One region of the Rhizobium aureum genome, then DNA from elsewhere that is predicted to be linked to it. Evidence: riboswitches for the same ligand, from Rfam matches in the RefSeq annotation. Region 1 holds a riboswitch; the other holds the start of a gene.
What was found. Region 1 has a riboswitch for FMN ahead of PH552_RS28545 (6,7-dimethyl-8-ribityllumazine synthase). Riboswitches for the same ligand answer to the same signal wherever they lie in the genome.
Positions count from the first base shown of each region.

Region 1 (3,684 bases):
TGCTCGCGCCATCGCCGTCAAGCCTCAAGTGCTTTTGCTTGACGAGCCGCTTTCGGCGCTCGACGCCAAGATCCGCATCTCGCTGCGTGAGGAAATCCGCGCGATCCAACAGCAGCTCGGCATTACCACCGTTTTCGTGACCCACGACCAGGAAGAAGCCCTGTCGATCTCCGATCGCATCGTCGTGATGAATGCCGGTCGCGCCGACCAGATCGGCACGCCTTTCGAGATCTACAACACGCCGGCAACCCGCTTCGTCGCCTCCTTCGTCGGTACGCTGAACCTGATCGAAGGCAAGGTCGTCGATCCCGACAGCAACCGCATCATGATCGGCGATCAGGGCGTGACCCTGAAGCAGTCGGTGACGGCCTACAAGCCGGGCGATACCGTATCGCTCGCCCTGCGTCCCGAAGCCGGTTCGCTGGCCGAGTCGGCAAAGGGCGATACCGCGCTGACGGGCGAGGTTTCCTCCGCACACTTCCTGGGTTCGGTTATCCGCACCCGCATGAATGTCGCCGGTAACACGATTTCCTTCGATATGTTCAATAGTCCGGGCATGATGCCTCCGAGCGTTGGCGAGAAGGTGACGCTGCGCTTCGCCTCTTCCGATCTGCTCGTCATTCAGGATTGAGCACGCATCCGCGCTGCATGGAAACTTTGAAAAATTATTCGCAGACGCCGGGTCAAAAGCCCGGCGTTTTTCTTTGATTTTCATGAGGCAAAGCATCTATAGTCCGTGCGTTCTCAGGGCGGGGTGCAATTCCCCACCGGCGGTATGGGGAGTTTCCTCGAGCCCGCGAGCGCCTTCCGAGCTTTCGGAAGGGTCAGCAGATCCGGTGAGATGCCGGAGCCGACGGTATAGTCCGGATGGAAGAGAGCAAGCAGGATCGCACCTCCTCTGCGCGAGAGGTGCCGCGATGTTGCGTGTTCGCCCAAGGGATATTTGACAACAACCCTTGAAAGGCAAAATTCATGACCATTTCGATTTCTACCCAGCCGAGCCGCATTGCGATCATTCGGGCCCGCTGGCATGCCGATATCGTCGATCGCTCGGTCGACTCCTTCGTTGCCGAATGGCAGACGGTGGAAGGCGCATCTCCGATCGATATCTTCGACGTGCCCGGCGCGCTTGAAATTCCGCTGCACGCACAGACGCTTGCCCGCAACGGCCGTTATTCCGCGATCGTCGCCACCGCTTTCGTTGTCGACGGTGGCATCTATCGCCATGAGTTCGTCGCCAATACGGTTCTTGATGCCATGATGCGCGTCCAGCTCGACACCGGCGTGCCTATCCTCTCGGCAGTGTTGACGCCGCATCACTTCCAGGAATCGGAAGCGCATATCCAGTTCTTCAAGGAACATTTCATCATCAAGGGCCGCGAAGTGGCCAGCGCCTGCCGCCATATTCTCGCGGAACGCGCCAAGCTGCTTCCCGCGGTCACGGTCTGAGCCGGCATGGTGGAGGCGCGGTGAAGACCCGCCTCCATGTCCACAAGGGAGAAACGTCAGTTGACCGTCCTACGCATCATCCCCAACCTGCCCGCCGCCGACCCGGATACGGCACGCCTTTTCTATCATGACCTGCTCGGCCTCGACATCGTCATGGACCATGGCTGGATCCTTACGTTTGCCTCCGAAGCTGCAACGGTGCCGCAGATCAGCGTCGCCAGCGAAGGCGGCTCGGGAACGATCGTCCCCGATCTCTCGATCGAAGTCGACGATGTCGATGCGCTTTATCAGCGCGCCACCTCCATGGGCTTCGGCATATTGTATGACCTGACGGACGAGCCTTGGGGTGTCCGCCGCTTCTACGTCCGCGACCCCTTCGGCAAGGTGGTCAATATACTTTCACATCGCTAAGGCGGAAATGGCCGAGCCGCTTTGGCCCAAATGCGCTGGGCCTGCTCGAACCGTTACCGCAGATCCACGCTGAAGGTGATCCGCTCGGCTGACCACATCGACTCCGCATAGGTAATCGGCACGCCCTTCGCGTCCACGTCTAACTTCCGTGTGATAAGCAGCGGCACGGATTTCGGCTGCCGCAGGAGCCGCGCCTCTTCCGCCGTCGGCATCCGCGCCTCGATTTCCGTCGATAGCCGCTCGTAGTCGGTGACACCGTAGCTGGCGAGCGCTGCCGAGATCGTCGGGTGCTGCAACCGGGCCTTATCGAAATCGGGAAAACGTTCGGCCGGATAATAGGAATCGCCCAGTTCGACCGGAATGCCATCGGCCGTCATGATGCCGCGACGATGGATGACCGACGTATTCACCGCCAGTTTCAAATAGGCAGCGACGCGTTCTGCTGCCGGCACGATCTCATGAACGAGCAATTCTCCACCCGGCTCGAAACCTTGTTCGATCAGGTTCCTGGAAAACCGCGTTCGCTTGGACAGGGAATAATCGAGCACCCCCTTATGAACGAATGTCCCCCGCCCCTGCTCGGCGCGCACCAACCCACGCTGTTCCAGATGCCCTAGCGCCTGGCGCACGGTAAAGCGGCTGACGCCGAAAAGCTGCATCAGCTCCGGCTCGGTCGGCAATTTCTCTCCAGGAGCGAAAGTCCCGGCGGCGATATCGGCCGCCAGGATCTCGCCGATCTGATGCCAGAGCGCGCTGCCGCCCTTCCGATCGATCGTCTCCATGTCAGACGCGCTTCTCGAGCCGGAATAAAAGCTTGTATTCGGCCGGATAGCTCAACGCGTCGAGAATGCTCGGATAATATTTCCGGTCTTTCGATGCATGCACGAAGCCGTCATAACCGAAACGCTTGACGGATACGTCGAAGCCAGCTGCAACGAAGGTATCGATATAGTCCTGCGGGGACCGATCCTGCATCGGCGCATTGCTGTTGTTGCCGATCAGTTCGAGCCATTTCGGCCAGAGCGGCATTTCATTGTGGCAGCCGGTCACAGCGTAGTAGATGCCGCCATTCCGCATGACCTGGAACATCTGTTCGGCATGCTGTCTCAGCTCCGGCAGCAGATAGATCACCTCATAGCTGAAAGCGATATCGAAGCTATCGACAAAGGGCGACAGGTCGGTCGTCACATGAAACTGCAGCGGCATATTGCCGACAGCGGCAACGGCCGCAGCCACCGACTCCGAAGCGATATCGATGCCGACACCGCGCCGGAACGGCCGCAAGCCATAGAGCAAACGCAGGAAGCCGCCGCGGTTGCAGCCAAAATCCAGGACGGTCTTCGAGGAGAAATCCCGCTCCGGCACGGTCTCGATGAAATGCCGCCAATAGGGACTATGGGATTCCGCCATTTTCATATCGCCCTGCGGATCCTTGTGCCAGGTGGCGTAAGTCGTTGCTGCGTTTGCCATGATGTGCTCGCTGTTGGAGTGGACTGAGCTTGAGATAGCGCAGCTTCATGACAGCCACATGAATTCGTCCGGACGACTGGAAGTATTTATTCAGCGCTTCATGCCAATCGATATCCTCCTAATGCGAGCAATCCACCATCCATTGCACGCCGAACCGATCCGTCAGCTTGCCGTAATAGCTGCCCCATGGCTGAACAGCGAGCGGTGTCGTCACGTTGCCGCCTTCAGCCAATCGGGCAAAAATCCTGTCGGTGCTGCCGCGATCATCCATGAGGAGGATATGGGCAGACCCGCGCATCGGCTCGGCGTCGTGATTGTCGGAGGCGAAGAACAGCAGGCCCAGTCCCTCGAACC
Region 1 is NZ_JAQJCI010000019.1:101,156-104,839, forward strand. It holds gene PH552_RS28540 (ABC transporter ATP-binding protein) at 1-631, shown strand, start outside; FMN riboswitch at 737-883, shown strand; gene PH552_RS28545 (6,7-dimethyl-8-ribityllumazine synthase) at 973-1,449, shown strand; gene PH552_RS28550 (VOC family protein) at 1,510-1,860, shown strand; gene phnF (phosphonate metabolism transcriptional regulator PhnF) at 1,914-2,642, opposite strand; gene PH552_RS28560 (class I SAM-dependent methyltransferase) at 2,644-3,330, opposite strand; gene PH552_RS28565 (VOC family protein) at 3,449-3,684, opposite strand, start outside.

Region 2 (3,684 bases), on a different contig from region 1:
CGTCATTGTCAATCGCGGCCTGAGCCAGGCCCATTACAACGCCTCAAAAGCCGGTGTGATCCACATGTCGAAGTCGCTGGCGATGGAGTGGGTCGGTCGCGGCATCCGCGTCAACACCATCTCGCCGGGATATACGGCGACGCCGATGAACACGCGTCCGGAAATGGTTCACCAGACCAAACTTTTCGAAGAGCAGACGCCGATGCAGCGCATGGCAACGGTCGATGAGATGGTCGGCCCCGCCGTCTTCCTGCTTTCGAATGCCGCGAGCTTCGTAACGGGCGTCGATCTCCTCGTCGATGGTGGCTTCTGCTGCTGGTGATGTGATGAAGAAACTGATTGCCGGCAACTGGAAAATGAACGGTCTCGCTTCCTCCCTAGCTGAGATCGAGGCGCTGAAGGGAATTACGGGCGAGGCGGCATGTGACATCGTCGTCTGCCCGCCTCTCACGCTGGTCGAGAAAGCAGCCGAACGGGTGGGAGGGTCAAGGATTGCCATTGGGGCACAGGATTGCCACGCGCAGCCCTCAGGCGCCTATACCGGAGATGTTTCCGCCGAGATGCTCGCCGAAATCGGTGCTCGTTTCGTAATTCTGGGACATTCCGAGCGGCGCTCGGCCTATAGGGAGACGGATGCCGCAGTTGCGGCCAAGGCTATCGCGGTCCATCAGGCCGGGCTGACGAGCATCATTTGCGTCGGGGAGACACGTGCGGAACGGGACGAGGGCAGGGCGATCGAAGTGGTTTGTGCCCAGCTAGAAGCATCAATTCCCAACACCGCAACCAGTTCGAACACGGTGATCGCCTATGAACCTGTATGGGCGATCGGAACAGGACTGGTTCCGACTCTCGAGCAGATCGAGGAGATGCATTCGTCTATCCGCCAGGCGCTTGAAAAGCGGCTGGGAGAAAATGGGCTGGGTGTCAGAATCCTCTATGGCGGCTCGGTCAAGGCGTCGAATGCAAAGGCGATCTTCGGCGTTTCCAACGTCGATGGCGCTCTCGTCGGAGGCGCGTCGCTGAAGGCATCGGAGTTTGCCGGGATTATTACGGCGGCCGCTTGAAATCGCCAGCAACAGGCAGGGCGATCGGCCCCTTGAGCCGGCGCCTGGCGTGGCTGTCATCGCGAAAGGAATAGAGAATGCAACGCTTCGAAAACAAGACTGTCGTCATCACCGGCGCAAGCCGCGGCATCGGGGCCGCGATCGCCAGACGGTTCGCGCGCGAGGGCGCCAATCTCGTAGTCTCGGCCAATGAGGATTCCGTCCATACGGTCGCCGATGCGATCAGGGCTGACGGCGGAAAGGCGATTTCCTTCGTCGGTGACGTGACCGACAAGGCCAGTGTGAAGGGTCTCTACGAGGCGGCCGAGACAGCCTTCGGCGCCGTCGATGTTTCCATCCAGAATGCCGGCGTCATCACCATTGCCCGCATCGAGGACATGACCGAGGGCGAATGGGACAAGGTCATGGCGGTCAACACCAAGGGCGTCTTCCTCTGCGCCCAGGAGGCGATTGCCCGCATGCGCAAACATGGCCGCGGCGGCCGCATCATCAATACCGCTTCCGGCCAGGCGCGGGACGGCTTCATCTACACACCGCATTACGCGGCATCGAAGATGGGCGTGGTCGGCATCACCCAGAGCCTTGCAAAGGAGGTCGCGACAGACGGCATTACCGTGAACGCCTTTTGCCCCGGCATCATCGAAACCGACATGTGGGCCTATAACGACCAGGCTTGGGGCAAGCTCTTGGGCAATTACGGCCCCGGCGAACTCATGAAGGAATGGGTCGAGGGCATTCCGATGAAACGGGCCGGATCTGGAGAGGACGTCGCCGGTCTCGTCACTTTCCTTGCCAGCGACGATGCGGCCTATATCACCGGCCAGACGATCAATGTCGATGGCGGCTTGATCATGTCGTAGTTCGACAATGAGGAACGGTGCGTTCATTGGGCGGATCGGATTCTCGATGATTTGGCGATCAAAGCCTCTTGCGGAATGAGGCATTGATCCCTTATCTTTCAATTGTTCTCAGGGCGGGGTGTAATTCCCCACCGGCGGTATGGGGAGTTTCCTCGAGCCCGCGAGCGCCTTCCGAGCCCTCGGAAGGGTCAGCAGATCCGGTGAGATGCCGGAGCCGACGGTATAGTCCGGATGGAAGAGAGCAACGCAGGAGACGCCGCGTCGTGGCGGCGTTCACATGCTTGTTCGCCCAAGGGAAAATGGTGGCTTTGACCGGCCATGCACGCCGTTTCGAACGGCAACCCTTGAAAGGCAGGAAAATGGCAATTTCGAAAATTGAAGATGCGATCGCTGCGATTGCGCGGGGCGAGATCATCGTAGTTGTGGATGATCGCGACCGCGAAAACGAAGGCGATCTGGTGATTGCTGCGGAAGCGGTCACACCGCAGGCGATCGCCTTCATGATGAACCATGCCCGCGGTCTCATCTGCGTTCCGATGGAGGGTGAGAGGCTCGACGAACTCGACATTCCGTTGATGGTGCCGCGCAACACCGAAGTCCTCAAGACCGCCTTCACCGTTTCGGTCGACTACATCCCCGGAACGACCACCGGAATATCCGCCGCTGACAGAGCAGCAACCGTCCAAGCTCTCGTCAGGGATGGTGTACGCCCGGAGGAATTTGCCCGTCCTGGTCATATTTTCCCTCTTCGCGCCCATCCAAATGGCGTCTTGTCGCGTCCGGGGCACACGGAAGCAGCCGTGGATTTGGCTCGGATTGCAGGCCTTTCGCCGGCCGGCGTCATCTGCGAAGTAGCGAACGACGACGGCACGATGGCCCGACTTCCGGAACTCGAGATCTTTGCCGAACGTCACCATCTTCACTTGATCACCATCGAGGACCTGATCGCCTATCGATTGGCGAACATGCCTGAGAAAGCGGCCTGATCTGTCGGGGCGTTCCGCCAGCAGGCTGAGCGCCCATCGCCAAAGCGCAGGGAACGAATCTGAAAGACCGCGATGCCCAGGTATAATGTGCTTCAATCGTCATATTCCTGGAGGTTTACAGCGGGCTCCGATCCTTCAACCGAGTCCAAGGTGCACGCCGGTTCCATAAATCCGACTATGCCGGATTGGATGCCAAGCCATTGATAATATGGGATGTAGAGCGACAATCTGGCTGAGATCCGCGTCTCATCTTCGTTGTCGCGCTGCAATGGGATGCGACACGAAAACAGCGGTTCGATTCCTTATCAAGAGCTCACCCCTTCCCCGCCGTTCATCCCGCCTCAAGAACCACCTTCCCAAACCCACCACCTGCTTCCATGCGACGATGGGCATCTGCGGCTCTATCAAGTGGAAAGACTTCCCCGACGAGTGGTCGAAGCCGTCCGTCTCCGAACATCGGTAGCGCGTTCTCCGCAAAACGCCGAACCATTGCCCGCTTTTCCTCGATGGCGCGCGACTTCATAACCGTCCCGATCACCCTCAGGTGCTTGTAGAGCACTGTGTCGAGCGGAATGATCGCGTTGTCGTCCCGGCCCAGCAGCCCGACCTGCACAAGGCGCCCGCCTTCAGCAAGGCTGCGGATATTCCGGGCGAGATAGCTTCCGCCAACGAAGTCGATGACTACATCGGCGCCGCAGGATCCAGTCGCATCGATGATCTCCGCCTCGAAATCCTGCCGGTGGTAATCCCACACAGCCTCGGCGCCAAGAGAAC
Region 2 is NZ_JAQJCI010000028.1:4,969-8,652, reverse strand. It holds gene PH552_RS31995 (SDR family oxidoreductase) at 1-322, shown strand, start outside; gene tpiA (triose-phosphate isomerase) at 327-1,064, shown strand; gene PH552_RS31985 (glucose 1-dehydrogenase) at 1,142-1,924, shown strand; FMN riboswitch at 2,025-2,171, shown strand; gene ribB (3,4-dihydroxy-2-butanone-4-phosphate synthase) at 2,284-2,910, shown strand; gene PH552_RS31975 (NAD(P)H-quinone oxidoreductase) at 3,242-3,684, opposite strand, start outside.
Region 2: linked by a shared signal. The riboswitch ahead of ribB (3,4-dihydroxy-2-butanone-4-phosphate synthase) and the one ahead of PH552_RS28545 (6,7-dimethyl-8-ribityllumazine synthase) in region 1 are both predicted to bind FMN.